DNA from 3 places in the Labrys sedimenti genome. Region 2 is predicted to be linked to each of the others. Evidence: riboswitches for the same ligand, from Rfam matches in the RefSeq annotation. Region 2 holds a riboswitch; each other region holds the start of a gene.

Region 1 (7,300 bases), on a different contig from region 2:
TGATAGTGCTTGGCCTTGGCCAGCACGATGTCGACTTCCTTGTCATGCGGCAGATAGTTCAGCGTGGTGACGATCGACCAGCGGTCCATCTGGCCCTGGTTGATCTGCTGGGTGCCGTGATAGAGGCCAGAAGTGTCGCCCAGGCCCACCGTGTTGGTGGTGGCGAACAGGCGGAAGGCCGGATGAGGGCGGATCACGCGCTTCTGGTCGAGCAAGGTGAGCTTGCCGGAGATTTCCAGCACGCGCTGGATCACGAACATCACGTCGGGACGGCCGGCGTCATATTCGTCGAACACCAGGGCGATGTTGTTCTGCAGGGCCCAGGGCAGCATGCCGTCGCGGAACTCGGTGACCTGCTTGCCGTCCTTGAGGACGATCGCGTCCTTGCCGACGAGGTCGATACGCGAGACATGGCTGTCGAGATTGATGCGCACGCAGGGCCAGTTGAGACGGGCGGCGACCTGCTCGATATGCGTCGATTTGCCCGTGCCGTGATAGCCCGTGACCATCACGCGGCGATTATGGGCAAAGCCCGCCAGGATCGCCAGGGTCGTCGGCTTGTCGAAAAGATAATCGGGATCGAGGTCCGGGACGTGGTCGGAGGACTGGGAATAGGCCGGTACTTCGAGATCCGTATCGAAACCAAACAGCTTTTTGGCCGAAACCATGATGTCCGGCAGATTGGCCGGTGTCGTTGCGTCAGTCATTATGCCTTCCTTGGCTGGCGCCAGGGCGGCGCAGCCGACAATCCTCTTCTTATGCGTCGCTCAGGGTGCGTCGTCAGCTATGGTTTGGGCTAGACGGGAGCGATTTTGGCCGAGGAGAAGGAGGGTGAGGACGCAAGCCTTGCGGCTTGCTACGAAACCCGACGTACTCATCGGCCAAAAGCGCCCCGCCGCGAAGCGGTGAGGTGAAAAATGGTCGTCTGCAGCGTCGCTTCGCTTGCCAAGACAGAAGTCTTGGCAGCGCTTGCTCCTCCCATCCAACCATTTTTGACCTCATCTTGCTCCAAACCATAGCTGACGACGCACCTTAGCAGAGCCCGGCGCTACGCAGCGTATTATAGGCCTGGATGATCCCGCGCAATTTATCTTCGCTGGATCGATCCCCGCCATTGGCATCGGGATGGAGACGTTTGACCAGCGTCTTGTAGCGCGCCTTGATTTCGGGGCCGCTGGCGGTTTCCGGCAGATCGAGCGCGTCAAGGGCCTTGCGCTCCAGCAATTTCAGTCGCCGCCTCTCGGGTTCGGGCGTTCCTTGCGGGCGGCGGAAGCCGTGATCCTCGTCGAAGAAACCGAAGCCGTCATGGATCTCGGGGCCGGGTTGCGGCCCTTCGCCGCGCTTCTTGGACCAGGGATTGACCCCCATCGTCCAGGTCGGGCGATGGCCGGTGGCGGCATCGCGCTGATAGGCGCTGACCGAGTCGTCCGGCAGGCCGGCGAAATAATTGTAGGTCTTGTTGTAGTCGCGCACGTGTTCCAGGCAGAAATGCCAGAACTGGCCTTCGCGGTTGCGCCCCTTGGGCGCACGAAATTCGCCGGCGTTCCGGCAACCGGCATGTTCGCATAGCCGTACGCTCGCCGGCTGGACCTCTTCGGCCCTTGGGCGCACCCGGATGCGATCAAACAAGGGCGAGTCCAGATCCATAATGACACACTATGCGAGGGTGAACACAAATGGGCAAGCGCGAGCTTGGACGCAAGAGCGTTTTGTAAATCGAACGAAGCACATCAAATCGCAAAGACGCGTGAAACCAAACAGCGAGAGCGACAAGCGTTCATACCTGAACACGCTTTGCTCAGGGGTTAATCGAAGGCGGAATGCCGCTGCACAATCTGAAATATGGGGTCTGTCGACCCAAAAAAGAAAGAGGCCGCCCAATGGCGGCCCAAGTCTTAGGGAGGAAACGCCCAAGGAGGGCAGTGGAGGAGCGCAAAGGCGCATCCGCCACGTCCCTAAACTGATCCTCATCGGTTCATTTCGCAAGTGCGAAATGAAATAAATTTTGAAAACCGGCCTGAAATCGAGCCAGTGTTGTAAAAATGCGACGTTTGACGCGGTGCCCGGCTTCTTTTCAGCGGCGGGCGGGGGCTTGCAGCAATTTCTGTGCTGCAATGCCGAAGGCGATCCCGAGCGTCGCCCACAGCACGGCATGAATGCCGAGCGAGGCGATGCGGAACTTCCACAACACCGTGGCCGAAAAATCGGCCGGGATGTCGTTGACCGTCGGCAGGATCTGCATGGCCACGACCATCACCACCAGATAGGCTGCCGCCCCCACGAGGTTGGCGTTCCAGCGGCCGAGGCTGGCAGCGAGCCGGTTCGCGGTGCCGAGAGCCGCAGCCATCGTCACGAGGGACAGCAGGATCAAGCCGAAATAGAAGGCGGTGCGCAGGCCGATGGTGTCGGGATTGCCGACGGCCGGCGGGTTGGCAGGATATTTGATCTGTGGCACCACCATGATGGCGGCGAAGCCGACGAGGGCGATTAATCCGGCGGTTGCGCGCGGGCTGAGGCTGCCGATCCGGCCCTGCGCGAAGGCAAAGATCAGGGCGAAGATGCCGCCGAGCGCTGCGCCATAGACGACCATGCCGGTGACGAGGCCGTAGCTGGCCTGGACCGGCCGGCTGACCGGCTCTTCCTCATGATCGTGGGCCGCGGCCGCCTGCGCGGCGCCGGGCGTCGGGGCAGCCGTCGGAGCCGGCTCTGAGGCGTGGCTTTCCTCGAAAGCGATGGCGGCGTCGACCTGGGGCTCACCGAACACCCAGGCGAAGCCGGACGCAAACAGTCCGGCCAGGATGCCGATCAGCATCCCCCGGATCAAAAGCGATCTAACCATGTCGTGTGCCTATGCGCCCTAGTGGCAGGGGAAGCCGAGCAGATGGCGGGCGTCATGCACGAATTCGTGGATGTAGACGCCGGGAATCAGCGAGGTTGCGCCCTGTTCGGCGCCAACGAAATAGATGGCGAGCACAGCCAGGAGCACAGTGAAGAGCGCCCAGGGCAGGATCTCGCGGACCGGGATGGCGATCGGCTGCTGGGCGACGGGTGCCAGAGTTGCGGTGGTCATGAAAAGCTCCTTGGGATTACGCGTCCCGTTACGAGTCATGCTGCCTTGGAAGAGGTCTGACTTCCGGATTGACGCCGCAGCGCCGCCGTTCACAGTGGCGCGACCGTGCCGGAATTCCACCGGCTTCCCACCCTTGGCAAAGCTCTTCCATAAGAGCGCAAGTCACGGATATGTCAATATTCTGGAAGCGACTTTATCTTGGGGAATTGCCTTCATGACGCCACGCCTGATCCTGCTGTGCCATGGAGCGACGCCCGCACTGCGTGCGGCGGGGTTTCCACTCGACGAGGCGCTCGACGCGAGGGGGGAGAAGGCGGCTCGGGACCAGCAGGGACGTTTCGCCAAGGCGACCCGCGTCCTGAGCAGTCCGGCGCTCAGGGCCCGCCAGACGGCGCATGCCCTCGGCCTCGATCCTGAAATCGACGAGGTCCTGCGCGAATGCGACCATGGCCGCTGGGCGGGGCTTGGCCTGGAGGCGGTGGCCGCCGCCGAGCCCGAAGCGCTTGGGGCGTGGCTGACCGATCCGCAGGCCTGCCCGCATGGCGGTGAGAGCATTGCGGCCGTGATTGCACGGGTCGGTGCCTGGCTCGATGGCGGGCGGTTCGAGGGCTACACGCTGGCCGTTACCCATGCCTCGGTGCTGCGCGCGGCGATCGTTCATGTCCTCGGCAGCGAGCCTCGTTCCTTCTGGCGCATCGAGGCCGGCCCGCTGGCGAGCGCTGATCTCAGGCCTTCCGCCCGCGGCTGGTCGCTGCGGCTAGGGGCGTAGAGGCGTCTCGGCAAGGCCCTCCGGCAGAGCTGCTTTTCCTTTTTCGTCATTGGCATGTCGCCGGGCCTTTTGTAGACACGGCTCTGACGGGTTAGTCGCCCAAACAGGATTGATGTCATGCGCGTTGCAATGATCGGTACGGGTTATGTTGGCCTGGTGACGGGGGCTTGCCTCGCCGATTTCGGCCATGTCGTCACCTGCGTCGACAAGGATCCGGCCAAGATCGAGGGCTTGCTGGCCGGGCGCATGCCGATCTACGAGCCGGGCCTCGACGATCTGGTGGCGCGCAATGTGCGCGAGAAGCGCCTGTCCTTCACCACCGAGCTCGCCCCCGCCGTGCGCGATGCGGCCGTGGTGTTCCTGGCTGTCGGTACTCCCTCGCGCCGCGGCGACGGGCATGCGGACCTGTCTTATGTCTATGGCGCGGTGCGCGAGATCGCCGCGGCGGTCGAGGGCTTCACGGTGGTGGTGACCAAGTCGACCGTGCCGGTCGGCACTGGCGACGAGGTCGAGCGGCTGATCCGCGAGGTCAGGCCGGATGCCGATGTCAGCGTGGTGTCGAACCCCGAATTCCTGCGCGAAGGCGCGGCGATCGAGGATTTCAAGCGCCCGGACCGCATCGTGGTCGGCACTGAGGAGCAGCGCGCCCGCGAAGTGATGGGCGAGGTCTACCGCCCGCTCCATCTCAACCAGGGGCCGCTGCTGTTCACGGCCCGGCGCACCTCCGAACTGATCAAATATGCCGCCAACGCCTTCCTGGCGACCAAGGTCACCTTCATCAACGAGATCGCTGACCTGTGCGAGAAGGCTGGTGCCAACGTGCAGGAGGTGGCCCGCGGCATCGGTCTCGACAACCGCATCGGTTCCAAATTCCTGCATGCCGGGCCGGGCTTCGGCGGTTCGTGCTTTCCCAAGGATACGCTCGCGTTGCTGCGCACCGGCCAGGAGCATGGCGTGCCACTGCGCATCGTGGAGGCGGTGGTCGGGGTCAACGATGCCCGCAAGGCGGCGATGGCACGCCGCGTCATCGCGGCGTTGGACGGCAACATCGCCGGCAAGACGGTGGCCCTGCTCGGCCTTGCGTTCAAGCCGAACACCGATGACATGCGCGACAGCCCCTCGATTCCGATCGTGCTCGCCTTGCAGGACAAGGGCGCACGGGTGCGGGCCTATGATCCCCAGGCGATGGAGGAGGCCCGCAAGGTTCTGAGCGATGTCGACTATCGCTCCAGTGCCTATGACTGCCTCGATGGCGCCGATGTCGCAGTGATCGTCACTGAATGGGACGAGTTCCGGGCGCTCGACCTCGAGCGGGTCAAGAACCTGCTCACCCGCCCGGTGATCGTGGACCTGCGCAACATCTACCGGCTCGAAGACATGAAGCGGTACGGCTTCCGCTATGAGAGCATCGGGCGCGAGGGGACTGTGCCCTGAGCTGACGAAGCCCCGGATATTTGCGCGACCGGGCGCAGCCGCGGCTGGCTTGAGAAGGCTGGGGAGGGCTTCGCCTCGTTTGGGGCGGGCCAGCACGCCCGGCTTCGCACACAACCGAATGCAGCTCTACGGCTCTCAAGCGCAGGCGCGAGAAATCACAGGCCTGTTGCGGATTTGCATCAAGTCCCAACTCATGGTTGCAGGGCGCCGATCTTGATTGGATCAAAGCGCTAAGAATTATCATACTATAAGGCTTACACGGCGATTCGACCGCGATTCCGGCCGGTGGAGCGCTGAACAGGATCTCCGAACCTGCCCTGGCGGTGCAGGCTGGGAAATCCTGCAAAATTTTCAGACGCCAGTTCCAGTGCCCGCGACAAGGCCATTAGCCATGCGGGCGGCTTGGCTGAGGCGCTTTGCTTGCGAGGATGTTCATGTCGAGGTTGCGTCGCAAATTGAGTCGGCTGGCCGCCGGCGTGCTGGCATTGACGGCCGTCGAGGGGATGGGCACCGCGCTTGCCCAGCAGATGCCGGCCATGCCGGTTACGGTGGCCAATCCGGTCAAACGCAAGATCACTGAAGCGCTGGAATTCACCGGCCGTTTCCAGGCCTGGCCGCAGGTGAACATCACCTCGCGCGTCACCGGCTATCTAGACAAGTCGAGCTTCGTGGAAGGTTCCCTCGTCAAAGAGGGCGATGTGCTGTTCGCGATCGATCCGCGTCCGTTCCAGGCTGCGGTCGACCAGGCGGCCGCCCAGGTGAAGATCACGCAGACCAGGATCGACCTGACCCAGGCCAATCTGGCGCGCGCCGAGGCGCTGAAGAAGAGTGGCAACGTCACCGACGCGACCTATCAGGCCAACCTCCAGGCCTATCAGGAGGCGGCGGCCTCGATCGATTCGGCCAATGCGGCCCTGGCAACCGCCAAGCTCGACCTCAACTATGCCACCATCACCGCACCGATCTCGGGCAGGATTACCCGCCAGTTCGTCTCGCGCGGCAATCTGGTGGTGGCCAACTCGACCTCGCCGCTGGCGTCGATCGTCGCAGTCGATCCGATCTTTTTCTACTTCGATCTCGACGAAGCGAGCTACCTTGCCTATCAGCGCGCCTCCAAGGGCAAGCTGGATAGCGGCGGTAAGGATCCCACGCTGAAGGTCGAGATCGGCCTGTCGGACGAGAAGGGGTTCTCCCATAAGGGCACGCTCGACTATATCGCGCCCCAGGTCGACGCCCAGACCGGCACCGTTACGGCCCGCGCCAAGGTGGACAATCCCGATGGCTTCCTCACATCGGGCCTGTTCGGGCGCATCCGCATCACCATCGGCGAGCCCTACGAGGCGCTGGTCGTGCCGGATGTAGCGGTGAGCCAGTCGGCACAGGGGCGCACCGTCATCGTGGTCGGCGCCGACAAGATCGCCAATCCGCGCGTGGTGGAACTCGGCCCGAAATTCGGCAGCTTCCGCGTGATCAAGTCGGGCCTCAAGCCCGAGGACCAGGTGCTGATCAACGGCCAGATGCGCGCCCGCCCGGGCGGCGAGGTCGTGCCGCAACCCACCAAGCTGGACGTGCCGGAAACGCTCGTTCCCGACCCGAACTGATCGGGAGCGCAGCCCATGAAATTCGGCCATTTCTTCGTCGACCGCCCGATCTTTGCCGCCGTCGTCTCGATCGTCACGGTGGTGATCGGGCTCGTTTCCTATGTCGGCCTGCCGATCGCCCAGTTCCCGCAGATTGCCCCGCCGACGGTGGTGATCAACGCCACCTATCCCGGCGCCAATGCCCAGACCATCGCCGAGACGGTGGCGGCGCCGTTGGAGCAGTCGATCAACGGCGTGGAAGGGATGATCTATCAGACCTCCCAGGCCACCAATGACGGCTCGCTGCAGATCACCGTCACCTTCGCCACCGGCACCGATCTCGATATCGCCCAGGTGCAGGTGCAGAACCGCGTCTCCTCGGCGGAGCCGCGCCTGCCGGCCGAGGTGCGGGCTCTCGGCATCACGGTCAACAAGTCGTCTTCCGAC
Region 2 (7,300 bases):
ACGTCGCCATAGATGATCGGCGGGCGCACGCAGCGCGAGCCGTAGCTCTGCACCCAGCCGTGCCGGGTGAAGGCGTAGCCGGCCAGTTGCTCGCCGAAATACTGCACCATGTCGTTGCGCTCGAACTCGCCATGCACCAGCACGTCGAGGCCGATCTCTTCCTGCCAGGCGATGGCCTGCGCCGTCTCCTGGCGCAGGAAGCCGTGATAATCGGCATCGCCGATAAGACCCTTTGCATGGTCCGCGCGGGCTGTGCGCACGGCACTCGTCTGCGGGAACGAACCGATCGTTGTGGTGGGAAATGACGGCAGGCCAAGCCATTCCTGGGCGCGACGGCGTAGCGGGTAGGGATGCTGGCGTTCGTGCATGGCCGGTCTGATCGCGGCCATGCGATCGGCGACGGCCGGATTGTGTATACGATCGGATACACGGCGGGAGCCTGCGGCCGCGTCCGAGCTGCCAAGCGCTTCGCCGACGGCTTTGCGACCATCGACCAGCGCAGTCGCCAGAGTTTTGAGTTCGCCGATCTTCTGCACCGCAAAGGCGAGCCACTTGCCCAGCTCGGGGTCGAGTTCCGTTTCCAGCGCAAGGTCATAGGGCACGTGCAGCAGGGAGCAGCTGGGAGCCAGCACCACGCGATGCGCGCCGAGAGCCGCGACATCGGGCTCGATCCTGTCGAGAAGGGTGGTCAGGTCGCTGCGCCAGACATTGCGGCCGTCGATCACGCCTAGCGACAACACCTTGTCGGCGGGTGCTTCCTCGACCGCTCGCCCGAGCTGTTCCGGTGCCCTTGCCAGGTCGAGATGCAGGCCGGCTGCCGGAAGGGCGAGCGCCAGATTGAGATTGTCGCCCAGGCCGCCGAAATAGCTCGCCACCATGATCTTGAGATCGGAGACTGTACCGGCCAGGACATCGTAGGTCTGGCGCAGCGCCGTGCGTGTCCGCTCGTCGAGATCGAGCACCAGGCAGGGCTCGTCGAACTGCACCCAGTCGGCACCGGCCGCGGCCAGCCTGCGCAGGATCTCGGCATAGACGGGCAGAAGCCCGGGCAGGAGGGCGAGCGGATCGAAGCCGGCATCCTTGCCCTTGCCGAGCAGCAGATAGGTCACCGGCCCGATGAGGACGGGATGGGTGTGGAAGCCGAGCGTCGCGGCCTCCGTGAATTCGTCGATGGGCTTGGTCGAGGCGAGCTCGAAGGCCTGGCCGCGGCGAAATTCGGGAACCATGTAATGGTAGTTGGTGTCGAACCATTTGGTCATTTCGAGCGCGGGAAGCCCGCCGCCGTGGCCGCCATGGCTGCAGCCCATATTACCTCGATCATCGTGGTCGCGACCATCATGGCCGTGGCTGCCGCGCGCCATGGCGAAGTAGGTGGCAAGCGAGACCGGGCCGCCTTCCCAGCCATAGTGGCGGGGAATGGCGCCGACCGTCGCACTCATGTCGAGGACCTGGTCGTAGAGCGAGAAATCGTTGGACGGGATATGGGTGACACCGAGCAGGCTCTGCCGGGCCCAGTTGCTGGCGCGCAGCTGGGCGGCCGTCGAGAGCAGGGCGGTTTCGTCCTGCTTTCCGGCCCAGAAAGCCTCCAGGGCCGTCTTGAGTTCGCGGCGCGGACCGATGCGCGGCGTGCCGAGTGTCGAGATTGGAATGGACATGCGTGTCTCCTGCCGGTGACCGATGGGTCCCGGTTTGCGGTGAATGGAAGAGGGGAGCGGAGCAGCGGCGCGCCGTCAGGGCACGCCGCAACGCATTCGTCGTCGGGCAGCCGGATTGGCCGCGCCTTCACGCATGACGGCAGTTTGAAGCTTGAACATCGGCAGACCCCATGAAGAACTGGGGGCAAAGGCCGTACGGGAGCGCCTGACCTGCCAGGAACTCTGGCTCTGGTCACGCAACCACCGGGACACCCCGCCCGAGGACGTTTACGTTCGTCGGGGCAGGTCTCCTGGCTCACGGGTCACCGGGCCTGCCCGCCTTCCCACCCGCGAAAAGCAGGCAGTGGCATGATGAGCAAGCTCTCGCCGTCTACAGTTGCGGGGGCAGCGCCGGCATCGCACCGGCTTCCCTCTTAGCTTCCATCACGAGGATGGAAGAACCTCGACCACGCGAGCAGACGCCAAGGCACGCTGAAAGTCAAGGCTGATATAAAGACATGTTTATATAGGCATTACATCTCTGGCGAGTTGACGGCGCGGGCCGATCCGACTACGGCGTCGATGTGACGGTTCCTTTCGAGGATCAAATGGGAACGCGACGAGGGCCGATGCCCGAAGCGCGGCTGCCCCCGCAACTGTGAGCGGTGAGTTCCTGCCAGAACGGCCACTGGATCGCGATCCGGGAAGGCGGCAGGAGACGGCGATCCGCCAGCCAGGAGACCTGCCGTCAGCCGTGGTCACGCGCGACGACATCGGGCGGGGTGTTCCGATGGAAGCCGAACCGTTTGCGCCTCCGGGCATGACGGTGCGGGCCTCCTCGCGGTGACGGCCACTGGACGTCGCGACGAGGTCTGACGTGATCAATCGTTTCCCTGCAGCCGTATTGCCCGGTCTCGGGCTTGTGCTTTTGGCTTCCCTTGCCGCCTTGCCGACCCTTCCAGCCCGGGCACAGCCGGCGGCGGGCGACGAGCCGATCGAACTCGACCCCGTCGTTGTCACCGGGGCGCCGACGCCGGCCAGCCAGCTCGGCAGCGCGGTCACGGTCATCACGGCCGAGGAGATCGAGAAGGGGCAGCGCCGCACGGTAAGCGATGTGCTGGCCACCGTGCCCGGCCTCAATCTCGTGCAGGCCGGCGGTCCGGGCAGCCAGACCGCGGTGTTCATGCGCGGCTCCAACGCCAATCACGTCAAGGTGCTGATCGACGGCATCGATGTCGGCGATCCCGGCAATCCCAACGGCGCCTTCGATTTCGGCAAGTTGCTGGCAGGCGATGTGGAGCGGATCGAGGTGCTGCGCGGCCCGCAAAGCGGCCTCTGTGGCGCCGATGCCATTGGCGGGGTGATCGCCATCACCTCCAGGAAGGGATCCGGCACGCCGAAACTGACGGCCATGCTGGAAGGCGGTTCCTTCGGAACCTTCAACCAGCGCATCAGCCTGAGCGGCTCGCACTCGATGTTCAACTATGCTTTCGGCATCGACCATCTCCGTGCCACCGACACGCCGGTGACGCCGACCGACCTGCTGCCGCCCGGCCAGAGGGCCATCGGCAACCTCTATGACAACAAGGTCTATTCGGCCCGGCTCGGCGCTGATTTTACCGACAATCTCAGCGCCAGCCTGATCGCGCGCTACTCCGATTCGAAGCTCCTGTTCACCGGCGATTCCTTCACCGGGCCGAATGCCCTGCACAGTTCGCAGACTGAAGGGCTTTTCCTCACGCGTGGCGAGGTCGTTTGGCACTCGCTCGATGATCGCTATCGGACCGTCCTGGGCATCGACTATCTCAGGGATCGTCGGCGCAGCGTACCTTCTCCGGAAAACATGACGCCGCCATCGACCAGCATCGGCGAGCGCCTGAAGTTCGACCTGCGCCAGGAGGTCGCAATTACCGATGACCACAAGCTCACTCTCGGGCTGGAGCGCGAGAATTATCGCCTGCAGGCCGAAGACCTGACCGCCTCCAGCGGCAATTCGGCGGCTTTCGCTCAGCTCCAGTCCAACTGGTTCGAGAATTTCTACCTGACCTCGAACCTGCGCTACGACCGCAACGACGATTTCGGTGGCCATCTGACCTGGCGCGTCGCGCCCGCCTATACGATCGCGGCGACCGGGACCTTGCTGCGTGCGAGCTATGGCACCGGCTTCAAGGCGCCGACCCTCAGCCAACTCTATCGCGATTATCCGCCCTTCTTCTATGCCAACCGCAATCTGAAGCCCGAAGAAAGCAGCGGTTACGACGTCGGCTTCGAGCAGCCCCTGTTCGCAGACCGCCTGCGCATCGGTTCTACCTTCTATTACAACCGCATCCGCAATCTGATCGACTACAACGACACCTTCACCACCAATGTGAATGTCGGCCGGGCCACGACCTATGGCAATGAATCCTTCGTCTCGGTCCGGGTGAACCAGCAGATGTCCTTGAGAGGGGACTATACCTTCACCATCGCCCGCAACGACGTCACCGAAACAAGCTTGTTGCGCCGGCCCAGGCACAAGGCAAGCCTTGAGGTTGACTGGTCGCCGACGGAGGCGCTCAACCTGTCGGCCATGGTGCTCTATGTCGGCTCCTGGATCGACGGCAATCGCAGCTTCTCGATCCCGCGCCTAAAGGCTTCCGGCTATGCGACGGTGAATCTGGCTGCGGACTACAAGGTCAACGAGCGCGCGAGCGTGTTCGCCCGCGTCGACAACCTGCTCGACCGCCGCTACGAAACCCCGGTCGGTTTCCAGCAGCTGGGGATTGGCGTCTATGGCGGCGTCCGCCTGAGCGCTTTCTGACAGGTGATGCCCATGCACTCGGAGTTCGCCTTCAGCATGGAACGATTCCAATTGATCATAGGCAGCGGCGAGAAAAGCGACTACATCAGGGCCAAACTGGCGGCGCCCTGGCCCCGCCTCGGCTCGTCCTGATCCGGAGACCCTCTCCATGCCCGATTCCGCCTCCAATGCCCGCTATCCCCATGTTCCCCTGTTTCCCCTGGGAGCGGACGAAACGCCCTATCGCAAGCTGACCAGCGAAGGCGTGCGGGTCGAGAAGCTCGGCGGCAGCGAGATCCTGCAGGTGGATGGCGAGGCATTGCGGCTTCTGGCCGAGCAGGCCTTCATGGACATCAACCATCTCTTGCGCCCCGGCCATCTCCAGCAATTGCGCAACATCCTCGAGGATCCCGAGGCGACGGACAATGACCGCTTCGTCGCCTATGACCTGCTCAAGAACGCCAATATCGCCGCCGGCGGCGTGCTGCCCATGTGCCAGGATACCGGCACCGCCATCGTGATGGCCAAGAAGGGCCGCAAGGTCTGGACGGAGGGCGAGGACGAAGGCGCCATCGCCCAGGGCATCCGCGATGCCTATGAGAAGAAGAACCTGCGCTATTCGCAGCTGGCGCCGCTGTCGATGTTCGAGGAGAAGAACACCAAGACCAACCTGCCGGCGCAGATCGACATTTCGGCGGAAGGGGAGGAGGCCTACAAGTTCCTCTTCGTCGCCAAGGGCGGCGGTTCGGCCAACAAGACCTTCCTCTACCAGGCCACGCCTTCCATCCTGTCCAAGGATCGCCTGATCGCCTTCCTGAAGGAGAAGATCCTCACGCTCGGCACGGCAGCCTGCCCGCCCTATCACCTGGCGGTGGTGATCGGTGGCACCTCCGCCGAACTCACGCTGAAGGCGGTGAAGCTCGCTTCGGCGCGCTATCTCGACAGCCTGCCCACCGAGGGCTCCGAACTCGGCCACGCCTTCCGCGACCTCGAGCTCGAGAAGGAAGTGCACAAGCTCACCCAGTCGCTCGGCGTCGGCGCCCAGTTCGGCGGCAAGTATTTCTGCCATGACGTGCGGGTCATCCGCTTGCCGCGCCATGGCGCCAGCCTGCCGATCGGGCTCGGAGTCTCTTGCTCGGCCGATCGCCAGGCCATGGGCAAGATCACCCGCGACGGCGTCTTCCTCGAGGAGCTGGAACACAATCCGGCGCGCTTCCTGCCCGAGATCGACGAGAGCACGCTCGGCGGGGCGGTGGTGAAGATCGACCTCAACCAGCCGATGTCAAACATCCTGGAGACGCTGTCGCGCCATCCGGTGAAGACGCGCGTCTCGCTGACCGGCCCGATCATTGTGGCCCGCGACCTCGCCCATGCCAAGCTGCGCGAACGCCTGGAGGCGGGCGGCGGCCTGCCCGACTATCTCAAGAATCATCCGGTCTATTACGCCGGCCCGGCCAAGACGCCGGCCGGCTATGCCTCTGGCTCGTTCGGCCCCACCACGGCGGGGCGCATGGACAGCTATGTCGACCAGTTCCAGGCCGCGGGCGGCTCGATGGTGATGCTGGCCAAGGGCAACCGTTCCGCCCAGGTCCGCGAGGCCTGCGCCAAGCATGGCGGCTTCTATCTCGGCTCCATCGGCGGCCCCGCCGCGCGCCTCGCCCAGGACTGCATCAAGAAGGTCGAGGTATTGGAATATCCCGAACTCGGCATGGAGGCGGTGTGGCGCATCGAGGTCGAGGACTTCCCGGCCTTCATCGTCATCGATGACAAGGGCAATGACTTCTTCAAGGAACTCAACCTGGGTTGAGTTCACGCGCCTGCTTTTTCGGCGAGGCCTCTTCCTGAAAAGGGAGGGGCCTTTTTCATGCACGTTTCGCGTGCTGTTGCGAATTCGCAACTGTCATGGACAAAGCCCCTTTGTGTCAGAACGGTGACTCACCTTAACATTGTGTAATGTCTCGCCTGGGAGGAAAGCTTCGATATCGCAGTGCACAACGACTGCGCCTCTTCCGTATGCCCAATATTGCTTTGCCGGCTTGCCGAAGAGAGAGGCCCTTTTGAAAGGGTCGACTTATGAGATCGGGGTATTTCCATGTCTATTCGTGCAATTTTACTCGGCGCTGGCGCCGGATTTCTTGGCATTGCGGCCGCCTCTGCTGCAGACCTGCCGATGAGCAAGGGCGAGGCTGTCGAATATGTGAAGGTTTGTACGGCATTCGGTCCGGGCTTTTTCTATATTCCGGGCACCGACACCTGCCTGAAGATCAGCGGCCAGATCCGGGCCGACTATTGGTTTGCGCAGGCGCCCAGCAATGCCACGGGCAAGCGCAACATCAGCCAGACGCAGTTCCGGACCAATGCCCGCATCCGCTTCGATGCGCGCACTCAGACCGACTGGGGCATGCTGCGCTCCTTCTTCGAACTCCAGGCCGAGTCCAATGCTGGGGCAGCCACGCATGACACCTTCCAGGTACGCCAAGCCTATCTGCAGTTCGGCGGCCTGACGGCCGGTTACGCCTGGTCGCCCTATGCCTTCTACGACCCCAATTATCAGGCCGAGTTCTTCGCGCCCTATTTCGGCGAGCAGGGCCGGCGCAACCTGATCAGCTATACGGCGCAGTTCGACAAGGCCTATGCCACCCTGTCGATCGAAGACGGCCGTGATCATCGCGCCAATGCCTCGGTCTACGGGAACAATGTCGTGGTCAATGGCGTCACGGTTGCTGGTGGCGTCGGCGGTGCCCAGATGCCTGATATCGTCGGCGTCGTCGGCTATGACGACAACAAGAATGGCTGGGGCCGTTTCCAGGTGATGGGCGCCCTCCATCAGAACCGCAGCGCAACGGCCGGCTATAGTACGAAGTACGGTTATTCGATCGGTGTTGGC
Region 3 (7,300 bases), on a different contig from region 2:
CGGTCGGTCGAAGCCATATTTCAGGAGCGAGCTCATCAGGATGCCGCTGCCGATGGCGAGGATGACGAAGACGGCGCTGCGCGGCGATCCCGAAAGCGCAAGAAAACCTGCCACGACCAGGGTGGTCAACGTCAGCACGCCGACGCCGCCCAGGCCGGTGAAATCGCGCATCATCTCTTCGAGCCAGCCCGGCCCGAGCGGATCGGTGAGATCGGCGGGGTTGCGCATCATCAAAAGGATGGCGCGATCGAAGGCCTCCGTGCCGCCCTGCATGACCAGGCCGGCGAGCACGGCGAAGATCAGGGCGGCGCCGGCGACGCACAGGATGGCGACCAGCGCCGAGCGCTCGGGATGCTGTTGGATCATGAGGACGGCCGCGCCTTAGAACTCGATGCCCTGCTGGGCCTTCACGCCGGCGGCGAAGTGATGCTTCACCAGCGTCATCTCGGTCACCAGGTCGGCCGCCTCGATCAGCTCCGGCTTGGCATTGCGGCCGGTGACCACGACATGCAGGTCCGGCCGGCGCGCCTTCAGTGTTTCCACCACCTCGGCGAGGTCGAGATAATCGTAGCGCAGGGCGATGTTGATTTCGTCGAGCACAACGAGGCGGATGGCGGGATCCGCCAGCAACGCCTTGGCCGCGTCCCAGGCCCGCCCGGCGGCAGCGACGTCGCGCTCGCGGTCCTGGGTCTCCCAGGTGAAGCCCTCGCCCATGCTCTTCCAGGTCACCAGGTCCTCGAAGCGCTCCAGCGCCTTGCGTTCGCCGGTCGACCAGGCGCCCTTGATGAACTGCACTACACCGACGGGCCAGCCATGGCCGAGCGCGCGCATGATCAGCCCGAAGGCTGCCGTGGACTTGCCCTTGCCGGGGCCGGTGTTGACGATCAGCAGGCCCTTTTCCGTGATGGTCTTGGAAGCGACCTCGGCATCCTGCATGGCCTTGCGCTTTTCCATCTTCGCCTTGTGGCGTGCGGCATCGTCAGTCATCTCAGCATCCAATTACTTCACTACCATCGGCAGGCCTGCGACCATGAAGATCACCCGGTCGGCAATGTCGGCGATCCGTTGGTTGAGCCGGCCCTGCTCGTCGCGGAAGGCCCGGCCGAGGGCATTATCAGGCACGATCGACAGGCCCACCTCGTTGCTGACCATCACCACCGGACCGGCTACAGCCCCAAGCGCTTCCTGCATCTGGAGGAAGGCGGATTTGAGGTCATGGCCGCCCAGCATGAGATTGGTGAGCCAGAGTGTCAGGCAGTCGACCAGCACGGGACCCTGCGTCGCCACAAGCGCTTCCGGCAGGGCCAGGGGCGCGTCGACCGTGTGCCAATTGGCGTCGCGCCGGGCCTGGTGTTCGCCGATGCGCTCGCGCATCTCGTCGTCGAAGGCTTGTGCGGTGGCGATATAGGTCCAGGGCGCGGGATGGGCCGAGATCAGGCTCTCCGCATGCCGGCTCTTGCCGGAACGCGCGCCGCCGAGGACGAGGGTGAGTCGGGGAGAGGACATGCCGCCTTCCTGCCGGGTTCGGGGCAGGAAGGCAAGGGAGCGATTTCACCCTCTCATGGAGGGGTAAGGGCAAGACTTCACACCGGCCCCCATTTCAGGTCGGTGTTCTTGACCGGCAGGCTGCGGATGCGCTTGCCGGTGGCGGCGAAGATCGCGTTGCAGACGGCCGGGGCGATCGGCGGCGTGCCGGGCTCGCCGATGCCGCCCCATTTCTTGCCGCCGCTGAGCACGAGATGGGTCTCGATCGGGGGCGTGTCGGCGAGACGGGCGACCTGGTAATCGTCGAAATTGCCCTGCACCACCGCGCCCTTCTCGATAGTGATCTCGCCGAACAGGGCGGCCGACAGGCCATACACCACCGCGCTCTCGATCTGCATCTCCACGGTGAGCGGATTGACGACATGGCCGCAATCGACGGCCGCCACCACGCGCTGGACCTTCACCTCGCCCTGCGGGCTGACGGCGAGCTCCACCACCTCGCCGACGATGGTGCCGAAGGATTCGTGGATGGCGATGCCGCGCCCCCGGCCCTTGGGCAGCGGCTTGCCCCAGTCGCTCTTCTCAGCCAGCGTGTCGAGCACGGCGAGAAAATCCGGCTTGCCCTCGAGCAGCTTGCGCCTGAAGCGATAGGGGTCCTGGCCACTGGCCTGGGCCATTTCGTCGATGAAGCTCTCCAGGGCAAAGGCATTCTGCGACGAGCCGACCGACCGCCAGAACATCACCGGCACATGGGTGTTCTTGAGGATGCAGTCGATCTGGGCCGCACCGGTGCGGTAGGGCATGTTGGCGAGGCCCTCGACGGCGGAGGGCTCGACGCCGTTCTCCACCTTGCCCCAGCCGAGCGAGCGCTGGATGGACCCGACGGCGGTGCGGACATGGATCGCCGCCGGCAGGCCGTCCTCGCCGAGGGAGGCCTGGAAGCGGATGGCGGCCTGGGGGCGATAGCGGTCGTGGTGCATGTCCTCCTCGCGCGTCCACACCAGCTTGACCGGCTTGCCCACCGCCTTCGATACCGTCACGGCCTGAACGAGCTCGTCATTGACGGCGCGCCGGCCGAAGCCGCCACCGAGGAAGCAATTGTGGATCTCCACCTCGGAGGGAGCGACGCCCGCCGCCTTGGCGGCGAGCTGGAGCGCCATATCGGGGTTCTGCGTGCCCATCCAGACTTCGACCTTGCCGTCATGGACATGGGCGGTGCAGTTGAGCGGTTCCATCGGCGCATGGGCCAGATGCGGCGCCTGGTAGAGGGCGTCGACACGCTTGCCGCGAGCGAGGGAGGCCTCGACATCGCCCTCCTTGCGCGCCGTGACGGCAGGGCCGTCGAGGGCGGCGACATAGTCGGCGTCGAAACCCTTGCTGTCTGTCTCGGCGGCGGGGCCCTCCTCCCATATCACCGGCAGGGCAAGCGCCGCTTCCTTGGCACGCCAGAACCGGTCGGCCACCACGGCGAGGCCGCCCTCGATCGGCACCAAGGCCAGGATGCCGCGGCGGCCCTTGATGGCGGTTTCGTCATGGGATTTCACGCGGCCGCCGAAGACGGGACATGTCACCACAGCGGCATAGACCATATCAGGCAGGCGGATATCGATGCCGTATTTGGCGGCTCCCGTCAGCTTGGGCGGCGTATCCAGGCGCGCCAGCGGCTTACCGATCAGCGTGAACTGCTCGGGTGTCTTGATTGCGGGTTCCTTGGCCAGCGTGACCTTGGCGGCCTCGCCGGCCAGTTCGCCGAAACGCAGGCTGCGATTGCTGGCCTGGTGCAGCACCTTGCCGGCATCGACGCTGCAGCTTTCGGCCGGTACCTGCCAGCGCGCAGCCGCCGCCTGCACCAGCCTTTCGCGGGCATTGGCGCCGGCGGCCTGTAGGAATTCGCGCGAGCGGCGTACGGCGCCGGAACCGCCGGTGCCCATGCGCTTGTACACGGTGTTCTCGCGCAAATTGCGGCTGGCCGAGGCGTATTCGGGCTTCACCTTGGCCCAGTCGCAACCGAGTTCCTCGGCGACGATCATCGGCAGGGCGGTGAAGATGCCCTCGCCCATTTCCGATTGCGCCACGCGGATGATCACGGTGTCGTCGGGCTCGATCAGGATCCAGGCATTGATCTCGCCTTCAGTGGCCGTGCCGGCCCAGGGCTGGTCGGCAATATCAAGAGCGTGGGCGGCATCGGGGATGAAGCCGCCGATCATGAGGCCGCCGGCGGCCGAGAGGCCGATGGCCAGGAAACTGCGCCGGCTCAGCGCAGTCGAGGTACGGTCGATCGCGTTCATGGCCTCACCCCTTCATCAGTTCGGCGGCGCGATGGATGGCGGCGCGGATGCGCGGATAGGTGCCGCAGCGGCAGATATTGGTGATGCCGTTGTCGATATCCGCATCGGTGGGCGCGGGCGTATCCTTCAGGAAGGCGACGGCGGCCATGATCTGGCCCGACTGGCAATAGCCGCATTGCGGAACGTCCTCGGCCAGCCAGGCCTGCTGGACCGGATGCTTGCCGTCTGCCGACAAGCCCTCGATCGTGGTGATGGTGGCACCGTCGACGTCACCGATCTGGGTCTGGCAGGAGCGGATGGCGGCGCCGTTCACATGGACGGTGCAGGCGCCGCATTGGGCGATGCCGCAGCCGAACTTGGTACCGGTGAGGCCGAGTTCATCGCGCAGGACCCAGAGCAGAGGGGTCTCGGGCTCGATGTCGAGCTGGTGGGTGGTCGAATTGACGGTGATGGCAACCATGGGCAGGCCTTCCAGCGGCTGATGCCGGGCAGAAGGTCCGGGCCCATCGGCGTCGGCCTTCTGGTGGGCGATTGCGGGAAGGCCAAATTGTGGCGGCAATCATGGCGCTGGGGTGACGGGTAACGCAGACGTGAGAGTTTGTGCAGTCTGGAAACCGTCGAGAAACGCGGCTGCCAGTTGCGAAGGGGCCTTGGCCTATTGCTTGAACCAGATCCGGCTGTAGCCGAGTGCATCGCCGGCGATGGCGACGAGAACGCCCACCGAGACGAGGATGAGGCCGGTCAGGAAGATGCGGACGATACGGCGATAGACCAGCCCCTGCAGCGAAGTGGGCGAAAGCATGCCGGCCAGCGCCCAGACCTGGAAGATGATGCCGCCCCCGATAAGAAAGACGGCTGCCAGGTCCTCCGGGATCCAGGTTCCCGGCTGCGAGGCCCAGTTGTTGAGGAAGCCGAGCGAGAAGGCAAGCACGACGCCGATGGCCGTCACCGAACCGCCGCGGAAGATGACGTCGATCTTCTCCGGCTCGGTCGGCGGTGCCGGTGGCTTCTCTTCGGGCATGGCAGCCTCGCTGATGTGGCGATATCGTCGGCCTTTATGCCGGATTTTGCGCGTGGTTTGGAAGCGGGAACATTGACAAGCACGCCCGCGCACCCCTTATGTCAGCTGCGATCGGTCTCTCGTTAAGAGAGAAGAGGGAATGCGGTGCGGATGAAGGGGGCCCGGTTGAGGGCTGTCCTGGATGCCAAAGCCGCGGCTGCCCCCGCAACTGTAAGCGGCAAGCGTCCCGCCTTGAGGCCACTGGGCAACCGGGAAGGCGGCGGGGGGCGATGAGCCGCGAGCCAGGAGACCTGCCGGTCGTACTGTTGTCACCGGTCCGGGCGGGGCGCCTCGGAGGCCGGTTCCGTCTTCCCGGACGATCGCCGGCCATGCCGTCGGTCCCGCGCCCTCCATCCGCTCCGGCGGCGATGAACAGGGCCGATGCCAGAAACAACTCTCCCAGTCCGGCTGCTCGTCTGCGTGACCTGCAGGCGCGAGGGCGATGCCCCCGAGGCGCCGCGCCAGGGCGCCCGGCTGCGCGACGCTCTCGCCGGCATGCTGCCCGAAAGCGTCGAGCTGCAGCCGGTCGAGTGCCTGGGCAATTGCAAGCGTTCCTGCACGGTGGCTTTGTCGGCGCCCGGTACCTGGACCTATGTCTTCGGCGATCTCACTGCCGAGAGCGGCCCCGACATCCTCACCGGGATCGATCTCCTTGCCCATTCCAGCGATGGCCTGATGCCCTGGCGCGGCCGTCCCGACGTCTTCAAGCGCAGCATGATCGCGCGCATCCCACCCCTGCCAACCCTCAAGGACGCCGCCGAATGAACGCCCCTGTAAGATCAGAGACCGCGAAAGTTCCCTGCACCATCGTCACCGGCTTTCTCGGGGCCGGCAAGACCACGCTGATCCGCAACCTGCTGGCCACCGCCAACGGCCGCAGGCTGGCGTTGATCGTCAACGAATTCGGCGATGTCGGCGTCGACGGCGACATCCTGAAGTCCTGCGGCATCGAGAGCTGCCCGGAAGACGCCATCGTCGAGCTCGCCAATGGCTGCATCTGCTGCACCGTGGCCGACGATTTCGTGCCGGCGCTGGAGACGCTGCTGGCACGCCCGAACGCGCCCGAGCACATCGTGATCGAGACCTCCGGCCTCGCTCTGCCCAAGCCGCTGGTCAAGGCCTTCAACTGGCCGGCGATCCGTTCGCGCGTCACCGTCGACGGCGTCATCGCCGTTGTCGACGGCGCGGCGGTCGCGGCCGGCCGCTTCGCCGATGACCCGGAAGAGCTCAAGCGCCAGGCCGAGGGCGACGCTTCCCTCGATCACGACAATCCGCTTGAGGAGGTCTATGAGGACCAGCTCCTCTGCGCCGACCTCGTCGTGCTCAACAAGGCCGATCTCCTCTCCGCCGGCGAGGCCGACAGCGTGGAGAAGGACATCGAGAAGACCGTGCCGCGCGCCGTCAAGGTGGTGCGCACCTCCGAGGGCCGCATCGACGCGGCCGTGCTGCTCGGGCTCGGGGCCGCGGCCGAGAACGACCTGGAGGCCCGGCCCTCCCATCACGACCACGAGGCCGAGCACGACCACGACGATTTCGACACCTTCGTGGTCGACCTGCCGGCCATCCTCGATGCCGATGCCCTGGTGCGCAAGCTGAAGGCGGCGGCCGAGGAGCATGATATCTTGCGCATCAAGGGCTTCGTCGCCGTCGACGGCAAGCCGATGCGCCTGCTGGTCCAGGGCGTCGGCGCCCGCTTCTCGCAGCATTTCGACCGCGCCTGGGCGCCGGAGGAAACCCGTTCGAGCCGCCTCGTCATCATCGGCGAGAAGGGCATCGACCAGGCCGGCATCCGCAAGACGCTGGAGGGGTGATAGCATCGGGCAGTGATGAAGCAGAACTGTCATCCCCGGCGAGTTCGACAGCCCTGGATTCCCTTCCCCTCGCTGCCACTCACAAGCAAAGCTTGTGAGGATACGGCCGGGAATGACAATTCCGTATCGCTTACGTCACTTGGGCCATGCTGAACTTGGGCCATGCTGATACCGCAAGGATAGTCTGATGCATCTGCTGCCGGCCGATACGCGTTCGCTCGATGCCAGCGAGGCCGCCGTCGATCTCGACCAGGCTCCCGGCGCGATCGTGTTCGCCTCGCTGACCGACAGCGACCTCGCCCTGGCAGCTGCGTCCGGCTTCGACGATCTGCGCCTGGCGCCGCTGCAGAAGCTGCGCCATCCGATGTCCGTCGACCTCTACATCGACAAGACGGCCCGCCACGCCAGGACGATCGTGGTGCGCCTGCTCGGCGGCCTCGATTATTGGCGCTATGGCGTGGAGGAACTGGCGGCGACGGCGCGCACCCGCGGCATCGCGCTCGCCTTGATCCCCGGTGACGCTAGGCCGGATGGGCGACTGTCCCAGCTCTCCACCGTGCCGCAGGAGGCGCTGGACCGGCTTGCGCAGTACTGGCGCGAGGGTGGGCCCCGGAATGCCCGAGCCTCCTTGCTCTATGCCGCCAGGCTGGGCGGCC

The links. Region 2 has a riboswitch for cobalamin ahead of metE (5-methyltetrahydropteroyltriglutamate--homocysteine S-methyltransferase). Riboswitches for the same ligand answer to the same signal wherever they lie in the genome.
Region 1: linked by a shared signal. The riboswitch ahead of U1R88_RS23985 (CbtB domain-containing protein) and the one ahead of metE (5-methyltetrahydropteroyltriglutamate--homocysteine S-methyltransferase) in region 2 are both predicted to bind cobalamin.
Region 3: linked by a shared signal. The riboswitch ahead of U1R88_RS06890 (DUF1636 domain-containing protein) and the one ahead of metE (5-methyltetrahydropteroyltriglutamate--homocysteine S-methyltransferase) in region 2 are both predicted to bind cobalamin.

What each region holds. Positions count from the first base shown of each region.
Region 1 is NZ_JAXOUF010000010.1:67,736-75,035, reverse strand. It holds gene cobS (cobaltochelatase subunit CobS) at 1-707, opposite strand, end outside; gene U1R88_RS23995 (J domain-containing protein) at 1,033-1,629, opposite strand; gene U1R88_RS23990 (CbtA family protein) at 2,075-2,839, opposite strand; gene U1R88_RS23985 (CbtB domain-containing protein) at 2,858-3,070, opposite strand; cobalamin riboswitch at 3,104-3,234, opposite strand; gene U1R88_RS23980 (histidine phosphatase family protein) at 3,285-3,839, shown strand; gene U1R88_RS23975 (UDP-glucose dehydrogenase family protein) at 3,957-5,273, shown strand; gene U1R88_RS23970 (efflux RND transporter periplasmic adaptor subunit) at 5,708-6,874, shown strand; gene U1R88_RS23965 (efflux RND transporter permease subunit) at 6,890-7,300, shown strand, end outside.
Region 2 is NZ_JAXOUF010000001.1:158,000-165,299, forward strand. It holds gene metE (5-methyltetrahydropteroyltriglutamate--homocysteine S-methyltransferase) at 1-1,655, opposite strand, end outside; cobalamin riboswitch at 1,919-2,115, opposite strand; cobalamin riboswitch at 2,206-2,398, shown strand; gene U1R88_RS00745 (TonB-dependent receptor plug domain-containing protein) at 2,512-4,434, shown strand; gene U1R88_RS00750 (fumarate hydratase) at 4,583-6,220, shown strand; gene U1R88_RS00755 (porin) at 6,506-7,300, shown strand, end outside.
Region 3 is NZ_JAXOUF010000002.1:101,329-108,628, forward strand. It holds gene U1R88_RS06860 (phosphatase PAP2 family protein) at 1-366, opposite strand, end outside; gene cobO (cob(I)yrinic acid a,c-diamide adenosyltransferase) at 382-987, opposite strand; gene cobU (bifunctional adenosylcobinamide kinase/adenosylcobinamide-phosphate guanylyltransferase) at 1,000-1,506, opposite strand; gene U1R88_RS06875 (xanthine dehydrogenase family protein molybdopterin-binding subunit) at 1,584-3,773, opposite strand; gene U1R88_RS06880 ((2Fe-2S)-binding protein) at 3,778-4,233, opposite strand; gene U1R88_RS06885 (hypothetical protein) at 4,429-4,794, opposite strand; cobalamin riboswitch at 4,890-5,106, shown strand; gene U1R88_RS06890 (DUF1636 domain-containing protein) at 5,215-5,598, shown strand; gene cobW (cobalamin biosynthesis protein CobW) at 5,595-6,644, shown strand; partial or broken gene U1R88_RS06900 (hypothetical protein) at 6,832-7,300, shown strand, end outside.